Regions from separate parts of the Pectobacterium sp. A5351 genome, predicted to be linked through region 2. Evidence: predicted binding sites of a transcription regulator. Region 2 holds the regulator's gene; each other region holds the start of a gene.
The links. Region 2 encodes CRP, which controls carbon source genes, mostly activating them, when cyclic AMP is high. Its sites were predicted from a motif close to ATGTGANNNNNNTCACAT; they were not measured.

Region 1 (3,214 bases), 1.9 Mb from region 2:
TACCTGCGCTCAACCAGAAACGATCCTGATCCGGGATGGAAATAGAACGTTTGTCAGCGGGTACCGGGCTATCATCAAACGCGATACCGCCGCGGAACGTCCAGTTATCGTCATGATAGTAGGTGGTACCGAGTGCGATACGGTAAGCATCACGGAAGCTTTCATCTTTATGGAACAGAGTCTGGCCGTTGCTGCCCGTCGCTTTCAGTTCCTGGAATTGGCTCCAACTGGTATAGGCCAGACTGTAGTGCACTGCCCACTTCGGTGCTACGCGATGGTAGGCTGAGGCCTCCCACATCTCTGGTAGGTTGAGCGTTAGCTTGCCAGGAATTTTCGCACCACCAGTACCGTTCAATGCTGTTGCTGCTGTTGGGAGGTTGTTGCTGTAATCGCCGTTAAAGTCGATATCGACTTTAGAACGATAGGTCAGGCCGAATCGGTTATTTTCGTCCACTTCATACAGAATACCTGCGTTCCAGCCGTATCCCCATTCTTTACCTTCCAGACGAGCCACTTCTGAGGAAGGGCCAGCGACCACCCCTTGTAATCCACCCGCAGCGGTAGGTACATTTGCCAATTCACCTGCCCGGCGAACAATCTTGGCATCAGCATAGACAGCATTGACACCCAGCCCGAAGCTGAAATGCTGGTTAAGACGGTAGGCGGCGCTCAGGTTCAGATTCGACGTCACCAAATCGGTTTGCCCGCCGATAGAGCCCGCGGCATAGTTATCATTGAACTCCGTCGCCAGACCGTAGTTGGTGGTCGCAGAGGCACCAATTGCCCACTGCTCATTGAGCGGCATGATGAAATGCAGGTTCGGTACCCAGGCGTGCGGCGCGATATTCTTGGCGCTGGTATTCTGCCCCGTCAGGGAGTTTTTGCCCTGAACATCGATATCCGGGTTGATATAGGTAACACCACCAGAGAAGGACGGGCGGTCAAACATGGTCATGGTCGCCGGGTTACGGCTACCGGAGGCCGCATTATCGGCTACGGCACCTTCACCAGAAAATGCACGTCCCAGACCCGATGAAGAGTATTCATTTAGCTGGAAACCAGCTGCTGACACATTTGCTGAAAACAGTGCCACCGCAACAGCAATTGTGGATTGTTTGAACAGGTTTTTCTGGTTCATGACCAAAACCTCTTTATATGCTTGTTATTTAACGTTGTTACACGGGGTAACAAGGGACGCGCATTGTAGGGGGCGCACTCAGCCTGACAAATCAGACCAGTTGCCAAAGTATAAGTTGGGAATACGATAATGTTGCGTTCGTGTATTAAGAATATTTCCAAAATGATGCAAAATTTAGATCTGCTTAACGTTTTAGTTAATTTGTGTGAAGAGATATTACTCGGTTTTTACTGCCGTATAACACCTTAATGTGATTGATATCACTAAAATTACTGGCTGGCATGAAGTGCTGGCACTGCTTTGGGATGAGGGAGTAAAATATAAAGAAGATAGAAAATATTTGAACTGGATCATAATCTCCCGCGTCTTAAGAGTAAGAGGAAAGTAGCATGGCGAACGTAATCAACAAATGCAGTGCTGAAGAAACCGCAGCCTGCTGCTGTGTCGATGTTGGCACAATCATGGATAACACAGATTGCACAGCGTCTTACAGCAAGGTTTTCGGCGATCGTTCTGACGCGGAAGCGGCGCTGGCCGCCCTGACGGCAAAAGCGCGTGCGGTAGAGTCTGACCCTTGCGACATCGTTAGCACACTGGAAGACGTAGACGGTGGCGTTAAACTGGACATCGATTTTACGTTCAGTTGCCAGGCTGAAACGATGATTTTCCAGCTCGGCCTGCGTTAATTTTTGTCCCGGCAGGAGCCTTCTGTGGCTTCTGCCCGTCACGGTTTCCACTAATGCATTACCTCGCCTCTATTCCTTCTGTTGCTGCTATTTCTTCACTTTTGTTCGCTGCTACTCGCTGCTCTTCACACTTTTGTGTTGCGTGACTTTGCGTAATGTAACCATCTGGTTAACAATGAAATCAGGTCTGACCTGTTGTGCGCGCAATTTATTTTTGGCTAACGGAAGTATTTTTGGTTAACGGGAGTATTTTCGGTTAACAGGAGTGTTTATGAGTGAGGTATTACCTCTGATAACCCGCCGTGGCGATCGCATTGCGTTCGTGAGCGGATTACGCACCCCATTTGCCCGGCAGGCAACGGCCTACCATGGCGTACCGGCCCTCGAATTAGGGAAGCTCGTCACCAGTGAATTACTGGTTCGCACCGGTATCGATCCTGCGTTGATCGAGCTAGTGGTGTTCGGACAGGTTGTCCAAATGCCTGAAGCGCCGAATATCGCCAGAGAGATCGTGCTTGGCACGGGAATGAGTGTGCATACCGATGCCTACAGCGTGTCACGCGCCTGTGCGACCAGTTTTCAGGCGGTTGCCAACGTGGCAGAAAGTATTATGGCGGGTACGGTGGAAGTCGGTATTGCTGGTGGCACGGATTCCTCTTCTGTGCTGCCTATTGGTGTCAGCAAAGCGTTGGCCAGAACGCTGGTGGATATGAACAAAGCCAGAACGCTGGGCCAGAAGTTAAAGCTGTTAAGCGGCCTGCGCCCGAAAGACCTGCTGCCGGTTGCCCCCGCCGTGGCGGAGTATTCCACCGGGTTGCGTATGGGCGACACCGCTGAACAGATGGCAAAAACCTACGGCATCACGCGTGAAGAGCAGGATGAGTTGGCGCACCGTTCGCACAAGCTGGCGGCTCAAGCCTGGGAATCCGGCGTGCTGCGCGATGAAGTGATGACGGCTTACGTTCCACCTTATGAGAAGGCGCTGAGCGAAGATAACAATGTGCGCCATGATTCCGCACTGGAGCAGTATTCCCGTTTACGCCCGGCGTTTGACCGCCGGCATGGTTCGGTCACGGCGGCCAACAGTACGCCGCTGACGGATGGCGCGGCGGCCGTTTTAATGATGAGTGAATCCAAAGCGAAAAGTCTGGGGCTTACGCCGTTAGGCTACCTGCGCAGCTATGCATTCAGCGCCATCGGCGTGCAGCGCGATATGTTGCTGGGGCCGGCTTATGCCTCTCCGCTTGCGCTGGCAAGGGCTGGAGTGAAGCTGGCTGATTTGACGCTCATTGATATGCACGAAGCCTTTGCCGCTCAGACGCTGGCAAACCTCAAACTGTTTGCCAGCGATGAGTTCGCGCGTCATCAACTGGGTAGGAATGCCGCGCTG
Region 2 (3,214 bases):
AGTGATTTTGCCGGTTTATGCACCCGCGAAGTTTGTACCAGTGAAAGGTAAAGGGAGCCGCGTCTGGGATCAGGATGGCCGCGAGTATATTGATTTCTCTGGTGGCATTGCGGTTACGGCACTGGGTCACTGCCATCCTGCACTGGTGAACGCATTGCAGCAACAGGGTGAAAAGCTGTGGCACACCAGCAATATTTTCACCAACGAACCTGCGCTACGTCTCGCCAGCAAATTGATTGATGCCACTTTTGCCGATCGCGTGTTCTTTGTTAACTCCGGCGCTGAAGCTAACGAAGCGGCATTTAAACTGGCACGTCACTATGCGGTTAAACGTCATAGCCCGTATAAAACCAAGATCATTGCCTTCTACAATGCATTCCATGGCCGGACGCTGTTCACTGTCTCGGTTGGCGGACAGCCTAAATATGCCGATGGCTTCGGGCCTAAGCCGGCGGATATTGTCCATGTTCCTTTCAACGATTTGGCTGCGGTCAAAGCAGTGATGGACGATCACACCTGTGCCGTCGTGCTGGAGCCGATTCAGGGTGAGGGCGGCATTACGCCTGCTACGCCTGAGTTTTTGCAAGGTGTTCGCGAGCTGTGCAATCAACACAAGGCGCTGCTGGTATTTGATGAAGTGCAGAGTGGGATGGGTCGTACCGGTAAATTATTCAGCTATATGCATTACGGTATTACGCCGGATATTCTCACCACCGCTAAAGCGCTGGGCGGCGGTTTCCCGATTAGTGCGATGCTGACGACGGAAGAGATTGCCTCTGCGATGACGGTGGGGGTACACGGAACCACCTACGGCGGCAACCCGCTGGCCTGTGCGGTGGCGGAAGCGGCGCTGGATATCATCAATACGCCGGAAGTGCTGTCAGGTGTCGCAGATCGGCACGCTCGCTTTGTCAGTGAACTGGAGAAAATCAACCAGCAGTACGGCGTATTTGAGCAGGTTCGCGGTATGGGGCTGTTGTTGGGGGCAGAACTGAAATCGCAGTGGCATGGTCGTGCAGGCGAGTTTTTGGCTGCTGCAACGGCTCAGGGCCTGATGGTACTGATGGCAGGGCCGAACGTCATCCGCTTTGTGCCGTCTTTGATCATTGATGAAGACGACATTGTGCAGGGGATGGATAAGTTTGCAAAAGCCGTCGCACAGGTTGTTAACGCAGCAAACTGAGTGCGCTCTCAAAAGAGCAGCCATAAAAAAACGTAGGGAACGTTTTTCAACGTTGCGTCAGCAACGGCCCGAAGGGTGGCGAGCAGGAAGCTCGCCATAAAAAAAGCCTGAGGCCGAGGCTTCACGCTTTTTTATTGGTAGGGTACAGCGGCAGGGATTTAGCGAGTGCCGTAAACGACAATCGTTTTACCGTGCGCAGAGATCAGGTTCTGGTCTTCTAACATTTTCAGAATGCGGCCCACGGTTTCACGCGAGCAGCCAACGATTTGCCCAATTTCCTGACGAGTAATTTTTATTTGCATGCCATCTGGATGCGTCATGGCATCAGGTTGTTTGGCCAGGTTGAGTAGCGTTTGAGCAATACGGCCGGTCACATCAAGGAAGGCGAGGTTGCCGACTTTCTCTGAAGTAACCTGGAGTCTGCTTGCCATTTGCGCAGACAGACGCATGAGGATATCTGGGTTAACCTGAATGAGCTGGCGGAACTTTTTATAGGAAATTTCAGCCACTTCACAGGCGGTTTTTGCCCGCACCCAAGCGCTGCGTTCCTGACCTTCTTCAAACAGGCCGAGCTCGCCGATAAAATCGCCCTGATTGAGGTAGGAAAGGATCATTTCCTTGCCTTCTTCATCTTTGATTAGCACTGCGACAGAGCCTTTCACGATGTAGTAAAGCGTTTCTGCTTTTTCACCTTGGTGAATAAGCGTGCTCTTCGATGGATACTTGTGGATATGACAATGGGAAAGGAACCATTCGAGAGTTGGGTCTGTTTGCGGTTTGCCGAGAACCATTCGCTATCATCCTCTGTTGTAATTCACTGCGCAAATTACAGGGGTCAGAGTTCCCTGTACGGCGTGTTTAACTGCTAAAAAAAATAAAATTCAGTCTAGGCAGAATGACGTCAGGGAATATACTGGAACCACTGTACCCTTGATTTTCCGGTTGCTGCCTTGCCGCACCGTAAACGTGGCTGGGGTATGTCCGGCTACGTCATCATCTTCTTCGTTTCTGGGTTTGTCCAGAAAAGGTCTATTCTATTTTCGTTTTAACACAGCTTTAAGGACGTGTCTTGTGTTGTCTCGCTTCAGCATGACAAAGCTCTGATTAACGCTGGTTTTTGTACAGTAACGGTATAAATTTTCAAAAAATTTTTAGTGGAGAGGCACCATGCAGGCACGGGTAAAATGGGTTGAAGGCTTAACGTTTTTGGGCGAATCCGCGTCAGGGCACCAGATCTTGATGGACGGTAATTCCGGTGATAAAGCGCCCAGTCCGATGGAAATGGTGTTGATGTCTGTGGGGGGATGCAGCGCGATTGATGTGGTGTCGATTCTGCAAAAAGGCCGCAACGATGTGGCGGACTGCGAAGTGAAACTGACGTCAGAGCGCCGGTCTGACGCGCCGCGTTTATTTACCCATATCAATCTGCATTTTATCGTGACGGGAAAAGGGCTGACCGACAAAGCCGTTGAGCGAGCTGTCGCACTATCAGCGGAAAAATACTGCTCTGTGGCACTGATGCTGGGCAAAGCCGTTGAGGTAACGCACAGCCACGAAATTAGAGTGCTGGAATAATCCCTTTCTCTGGGTACTAATTCTGGTCACTTAAGCCTGTTATTAGCGGAAACACAGGGGGAGGTTCCCGCAGGGAGGCCTCACCCTGTGGTCGCCCGTATATCTCGATGCTTATTCGATGGTTTTCCCTTCAATTAACCGCTGCACCAGCGGTGCCATGATGAGCTCCATCGCCAGCCCCATTTTCCCGCCGGGAACGACCAACGTGTTGATGTGGGAGATAAACGATCCCTGCAACATGGCCAGCAGATAGGGGTAATCAATATTATCCAACCCCTGAAAGTGAATAACGACGAAGCTTTCATCCAGTGACGGGATCGATTTGGCAGCAAACGGGTTGGAGGTGTCCACGGTGGGTACGCGCTGGAAGTTGATGTGCGTACGAGAGAACTGCGGGGTGATGTAGGTGATGTAGTCTTCCATCGAACGGACGACGGAATCCATCACCGCTTCACG
Region 3 (3,214 bases), 1.8 Mb from region 2:
CCGACAATTTCCCCCTGCTTCACGTTCAGGGACACGGTGGATTTCACGCCCGGCGCTTTTACGTCTTTCAGCGTCAAACGCGCTTCGCCGTGCGGACGCGGCGCATAGCCATAGATATCCCCCAGGTTACGCCCTACCATCGCCTGTACCAGCGACTCATGGTTCACCTGCTGCATATCGTCAAACGTGCGCACATAGCGACCATCTTTAAACACGGTAATGGCATCGCTCAGCGCAAAAATTTCTTCCATTCGGTGCGAAACGTACAAAATGACCCGGCCTTCGCTGCGCAATTCCGTAATCACGCGAAAAAGCTGCTCGATCTCACGGGCAGACAGTGAACTGGTCGGTTCATCAAAAGCAATAATTTTGGCGTTACGGGCCAGCGCCTTGGCGATTTCCACCATCTGCCATTGCCCGATAGACAGGTATTTCAGCGGGGTATCGGGATCGATATCCAATCCCAGATGCTGTAGCTGGAGCTTGGCTTCATAGCGCAGCAGCGAGTAATTCACCATGCCGTATTTATGCGGCAGTTGCCCCAGATAGATGTTCTCGGCGACCGTCATTTCCGGCACTAGGTGCAGTTCCTGATAAATGATGGCAACACCCGCATTCAGGGCGTCCATCGTGTTAGCAAACTGCACAGGTTTGCCCTGAATATGGATTTCACCCGCTGACGGTGAATAGTTACCGCTCAGGATCTTTAACAGCGTTGATTTTCCCGCCCCATTTTCCCCCATCAATGCATGGATCTGGCCGGCATGGCAGGCAAAACTGATATCCGAAAGCGCCTTAACACCGGGAAATTCTTTGCCAATCCCATGAAACGACAAATAGGGTGACTGTGCTGTCATGTCTGTTTCCTCATAACGATGCAGGTAGAGCGCGGATAACTTCGATCAGGATAACGTCGACCAGCGTCATGCCGATCGGCGTTATCCGCGTCTTGACGAAATCAGGCGTGATTACATCAGGCCTTTTTTCTCCAGTTCGACCTTAAAGTTGTCACGCGTGATCAGCACCACGTCGGTCACTTCGGTGAATTTCTCCGGCTCTACACCTTTGGTGACCCAGTCGTTCAGCATCTGGATACTCTTGTAACCGTGAATATCCGGGCTCGGCAGCAGTGAACCAAAGAAGCCAGTCGCCTGACCTTTGGACAGCTCGCTGACCGCATCCACGCCGTTGATACCGATACCAATCACGTTTTCGGCTTTAAAGCCCTGACCTTCCGTCGCACGCACGCCGCCCAGCACAGTATTGTCGTTCATACCGATAATCAGCCAGTTTTTCACACCAGGGTGCTGAACCAGCATGGAGTTAGCGGCATCAAACGCGCCGGGGATATCGTTAGATTTGGTCGGCACCTGATAGATCTGTTTTTCCGGGAAGCCAGCGGCCTTTAGCGCATCCATAGAACCAGAGGTACGCCGCCGTGCGGTGTCCAGTTCGTTCGCGGTAATCGCCATCACGGCCGTTTCATCCACTTTCCAGCCGCGTTTGTTCATTTCTTTATACAGTTCCTGCCCCTGACGCTCACCAATCTTGGTGGCCGCCATCATCACCAGCGGCACCGTATCCATCGGCTGGCCTTTGGCATTCACGAACTGATCGTCAACCGCAATCACTTTCAGATCGTAGCTGCGTGCTTTCGCCATAATGGCAGGCCCCAGCTTCGGATCGGGCGTACAGATAACGAAACCTTTTGCTCCACTGGCCGCCAGGCTGTCAATCGCGTTCAGGGTCTTTTCCCCATCGGGAACCGCAATTTTTATCACATCAAAACCGAGATCTTTTCCTGCTTTATCAGCGAATTTCCATTCGGTCTGGAACCAGGGCTCTTCCGGCTGTTTCACCAGAAATCCCAGCTTTACGTTCTCTGCCATAGCTGATTGTGACATAACCGCAGCCAACCCGATTGCTGCCAGCGCCTTAGTGAATTTATGCATGATGTTCTCCGGTGTAATTATCTTTTCATTCGCCAGCAACGCCGATACGCGTTCACGTTGTGGGTAAGGGTTTTCCGGTCTGGATAAAGGAAAAACACAGACTTAGCGCAATCCTTTACTCAGTAGCATTCAGACGCTTTATGTTTTAGTCGTTATTTTCGGTCCGAATATAGAGCTTTATCACATCCCGGAACAATGACAGGTTTGTACATACATTTAGCGATTTTAACCAATCATTAACCTTTGACGGGCTTCACAAAATGGCTGCGGGCGACAGAAAAATACATACTTCCAGCTAACCGCTCCTAACCGCCTCTTCCTGTCCCTGCCTATCGTAAACACCAACGATCTGGGATTAATGAGGAGCAAAGCATGAGCGCGGGCGCTATTACGATTGGCCTCGACTTCGGTAGTGATTCGGTACGCGCCTTAGCCGTTGACTGCCAAAGCGGGCAAGAGCTGGAAACAGAAGTGGTCTACTACCCCCGCTGGCGCGAGGGTAAATATTGTCAGCCGGCCAACAACCAATTCCGACACCATCCGCTGGACTATCTCGAATCGCTGGAACAAGCGATTAAGGTGGTGGTTGCCCGCCTGACGAGCGAACAGCGACAACACATCATCGGCATCGGCGTGGATTCGACCGGATCCACCCCCGCACCGATTGATGAGCACGGTCAGATCCTCGCGCTGCGCCCCGAGTTTGCCAACAATCCCAATGCCATGTTCGTGCTGTGGAAAGACCACACGGCAATAGAAGAAGCGGAAGCCATCAATACACTGTGCCGAAGCGGCCAGTTCCCAGATTACACCCGTTATATCGGCGGCGTTTACTCGTCCGAATGGTTCTGGGCCAAAATCCTGCATGTCTCGCGCGACGATGCCGCGGTGCGTCAGGCGGCCGTTTCCTGGATAGAACTGTGCGACTGGGTGCCCGCCCTGCTTTCCGGTACGCAGGCACCTGCCGATATCCGCCGTGGTCGATGCAGCGCCGGGCATAAATCACTCTGGCACCCAAGCTGGGGCGGGCTGCCGCCGAAAGACTTCCTGCACGCGCTCGATCCCTGCCTGACCGAGAGATTACAGTACCCGCTGTTTACCGATACCTGGACCGCCGAACAGCCGGTCGGCACCATCACCGCCGAATGGGCGCAGCGGCTCGGTATTCCTGAGACCGTTATTCTGGCGGGTGGCGCATTTGACTGCCATGTCGGCACCGTCGGCGCAGGCGCACAGCCTTATACGCTGGTTAAAGTGATTGG
Region 4 (3,214 bases), 1.3 Mb from region 2:
GGTGGGGGGAGTAAATAGGGATTATTCTTAAAGGGGGGGTAATCAATGAAATTGATGCTAAGAAAAAATATTTGTTAAGTTTTTTTTATTTTTTCTTTGCGCGAATGAAATTAAATGTTGCCGCGCGGAGATTTATTCTTTTAATTACCGCTTTTCTTTCGTTTTTATTGATGCTGAATTTATTGTAGATCAAATAACGCCATCCGTAGGCCAGCTAATGGATCTGGCCTACGGAGAACGATAATCAGGTTACCGGTGCTGGATTGAAAACGGCCAGTGCGTTATGAAGTCCCCATTGATCGGACCAGGTTTTTTTCTTGCCGCTGGCGATCTCCAAAATGAAGTGAAAAAGCAGCCAGCCCACGTCTTCGATCGTGGCTTCTCCGGTAGCAATCGTACCAGCATCAATATCCATCAGATCGTGCCAACGGTTTGCCAGTGCGGTACGGGTTGCCATTTTGATGACGGGCACCGCGAGCAGGCCATAAGGTGTACCACGGCCGGTGGTGAAGACCTGCACGGTGATACCGGAAGCAAGCTGCTGGGTGCCGCACACGAAGTCACTGGCGGGCGTTGCGGCGTAAATCAGCCCACGTTTGGTTGGGCGTTGACCGGGTGACAGGACTTCGACAATGGCGCTGGTGCCGGATTTGGCGATGGAGCCGAGCGCTTTTTCTACCACGTTCGCCAGCCCTCCCTTTTTGTTGCCCGGCGAGGGGTTGGCGCTACGATCGGTCTGGCCGCTGTTGAGGTAATTATCGTACCAGGCCATTTCTTCCAGCAGACGTTTACCGACTTCTTCATTGATGGCGCGCGGTGTTAACAGATGAATGGCGTCGCGCACTTCGGTTACTTCGGAGAACATCACGGTTGCGCCGCAGCATACCAGCAAATCGGATGCAAAACCGACGGCTGGGTTAGCGGTGACGCCAGAGAAAGCATCGCTGCCGCCACACTGCATGCCGACAACCAGTTCTGAGGCTGGACAGGTTTCACGATGACGTTTGTTTAGCCGTTGCAGGTGTTTGTCTGCCATCGTCAGAATGTCATCCACCATCGAGCGGAAACCAACGTGGTGTTCATCCTGCAAGCGGACAATACTGCTATCATCAAGGGAGATGGCTTGTACGTCTGACGTCCCTTCCAACAGGCGTTCCGGCTGTAATTTTTCACAGCCTAACCCCACCACCAGTATCTCGCCGCCAAAATTCGGATTCAGCGCCAGGTTGTGAATGGTGCGAATAGGAACGACCGCAGCAGGCGCATTGATTGCCACGCCGCAGCCGTAGAGGTGGTTGAGTGCGACAATGCCGTCCACATTGGGATAGTTAGGCAGTAAATCCCGCTCGATAATTTTGACGACGTAGTCCACTACGCCCGCGACGCAGTGCACGCTGGTGCTAATGCCCAGCAGATTTTTCGTGCCTACGCTGCCATCGGCGTTGCGGTAGCCTTCAAAGGTGTAGCCTTCCAGCGGAGGCAGAGAGGGTGGGACTTTAGTCGCCAGCGGCAGGGTGTCCAGCGCGGGAGCCTGAGGCAACTCGACTAGGGATTCATCAATCCAGCTTCCTTTAGCAATATCACGTAGCGCATACCCGATAATTTCACCATAGCGGATAATGGCGACTGATTTGGCGATATCGACAAGGGCAACTTTGTGACCTTGAGGAACATGTTCAATTAATTCCAGATTATCATTAAAACGGGTTCCGGCACGTAAGCCATTATTATTAACAACAATGGCAACATTATCAGAATCGTGGACCTTAATATAAAGTGGCTGCTCTTGTGCAGCATTACTTTCTAATTTATCTGACATGATGCAAGCCTTTATTATTGGTTTAGCAGAAGCGCCGTGGTAACGATTACCACGCTATTACTTCATTGCTCGCTAACTCGCTAACGAGTATACGTGGTGTTCTCTTCTCGTACATTATGCAATTGACCTAGATTCGGGCTTTTTGTTTCTGATTTATCAGGTGAAGACCTAATTTTTGGTGAGTTTGATCACATTCTGCCGGCGTGTAGTTTTAGAGAGAAATAAAAATAATGTCTATGAGTGTAAAAATAGAATGACGGTTTTTTTCGTGAAATACCTCGCACTATATAGGGCAAGTGCACCAACATATTCAAAAGGATATTTTTAATGTTGTGCTTTTATCTAGTGAGCGGCCAGTCGGTAAAAATTATAATGATCCGGCGAGTTGAAGATGTCAGCTAATTACTCTGAAGCTATATAGCCTGGCTATTCGCAAAAAAATAAAAATGGGAATTTAACTATCCACTGATTTTCATTCTGATAACCCTACACGTTATCTGTTATTCGGAATGAATGAGTGAACCGCGATTGAAGCAGGAGTTCATCATGAATACAGTAAGCTCAGCAGTTGGCGCGATACAAAAAAGAACAAACGCCCGCTACTGGATTGTCGTGATGTTGTTTATTGTCACGTCATTTAACTATGGCGACCGTGCCACTATCTCGATAGCGGGCTCTGCCATGTCAAAAGATATTGGCCTGGATGCCGTCGGTATGGGGTATATCTTCTCCGCGTTCTCCTGGGCTTATGTTATCGGCCAAATCCCTGGTGGTTGGCTACTTGATCGCTTTGGTTCAAAACGTGTCTACTTCTGGAGTATTTTTACCTGGTCACTCTTCACGTTGTTACAAGGGTTCGTCGATCTCTTTCCTACCACGGCATCTATTGTCATTGCGCTGTTCTTGTTGCGTTTTATGGTGGGGATTTGTGAATCGCCTTCTTTTCCTGGCAACAGCCGTATCGTTGCAGCCTGGTTCCCGGCCCAAGAGCGTGGTACTGCCGTAGCGATCTTTAACTCCGCACAATATTTTGCGACGGTAATTTTTGCTCCTATCATGGGGTGGCTGGTGCACGCTGTTGGTTGGTCGCACGTATTCTGGTTCATGGGCGGATTGGGGATCATCCTCAGCTTCATCTGGTTGAAAGTCATCCACGATCCCAAAGATCATCCTGGGGTTAATCAGGCTGAATTGGACTATATCGAAGCGGGTGGCGCGTTGATTAATATGGACGTGGCATCGAATAAAGCGAAGGTTCCATCAGCAGAGAAATGGTTCCAAATTAAGCAACTGCTGACTTCTCGTATGATGATCGGTATTTATCTGGGCCAATATTGTATTAACGCGCTGACTTACTTCTTTATTACCTGGTTTCCTGTGTATCTGGTTCAGGCC

Region 1: the regulator CRP is predicted to act here: its motif matches at 1,387-1,404, upstream of O1Q74_RS06440 (YfcZ/YiiS family protein).
Region 3: the regulator CRP is predicted to act here: its motif matches at 2,121-2,138, upstream of O1Q74_RS09955 (arabinose ABC transporter substrate-binding protein).
Region 4: the regulator CRP is predicted to act here: its motif matches at 1,996-2,013, upstream of garD (galactarate dehydratase).

The regions. Positions count from the first base shown of each region.
Region 1 is NZ_CP116477.1:1,366,165-1,369,378, forward strand. Features, by position in the region: gene fadL (long-chain fatty acid transporter FadL) at 1-1,138, opposite strand, end outside; gene O1Q74_RS06440 (YfcZ/YiiS family protein) at 1,528-1,824, shown strand; gene fadI (acetyl-CoA C-acyltransferase FadI) at 2,096-3,214, shown strand, end outside.
Region 2 is NZ_CP116477.1:3,916,144-3,919,357, reverse strand. Features, by position in the region: gene argD (bifunctional acetylornithine/succinyldiaminopimelate transaminase) at 1-1,183, shown strand, start outside; gene crp (cAMP-activated global transcriptional regulator CRP) at 1,342-1,974, opposite strand; gene O1Q74_RS18080 (OsmC family protein) at 2,351-2,758, shown strand; gene O1Q74_RS18075 (phosphoribulokinase) at 2,870-3,214, opposite strand, start outside.
Region 3 is NZ_CP116477.1:2,096,361-2,099,574, forward strand. Features, by position in the region: gene araG (L-arabinose ABC transporter ATP-binding protein AraG) at 1-857, opposite strand, end outside; gene O1Q74_RS09955 (arabinose ABC transporter substrate-binding protein) at 969-1,952, opposite strand; gene O1Q74_RS09960 (ribulokinase) at 2,325-3,214, shown strand, end outside.
Region 4 is NZ_CP116477.1:839,581-842,794, forward strand. Features, by position in the region: gene garD (galactarate dehydratase) at 245-1,819, opposite strand; gene O1Q74_RS04035 (MFS transporter) at 2,366-3,214, shown strand, end outside.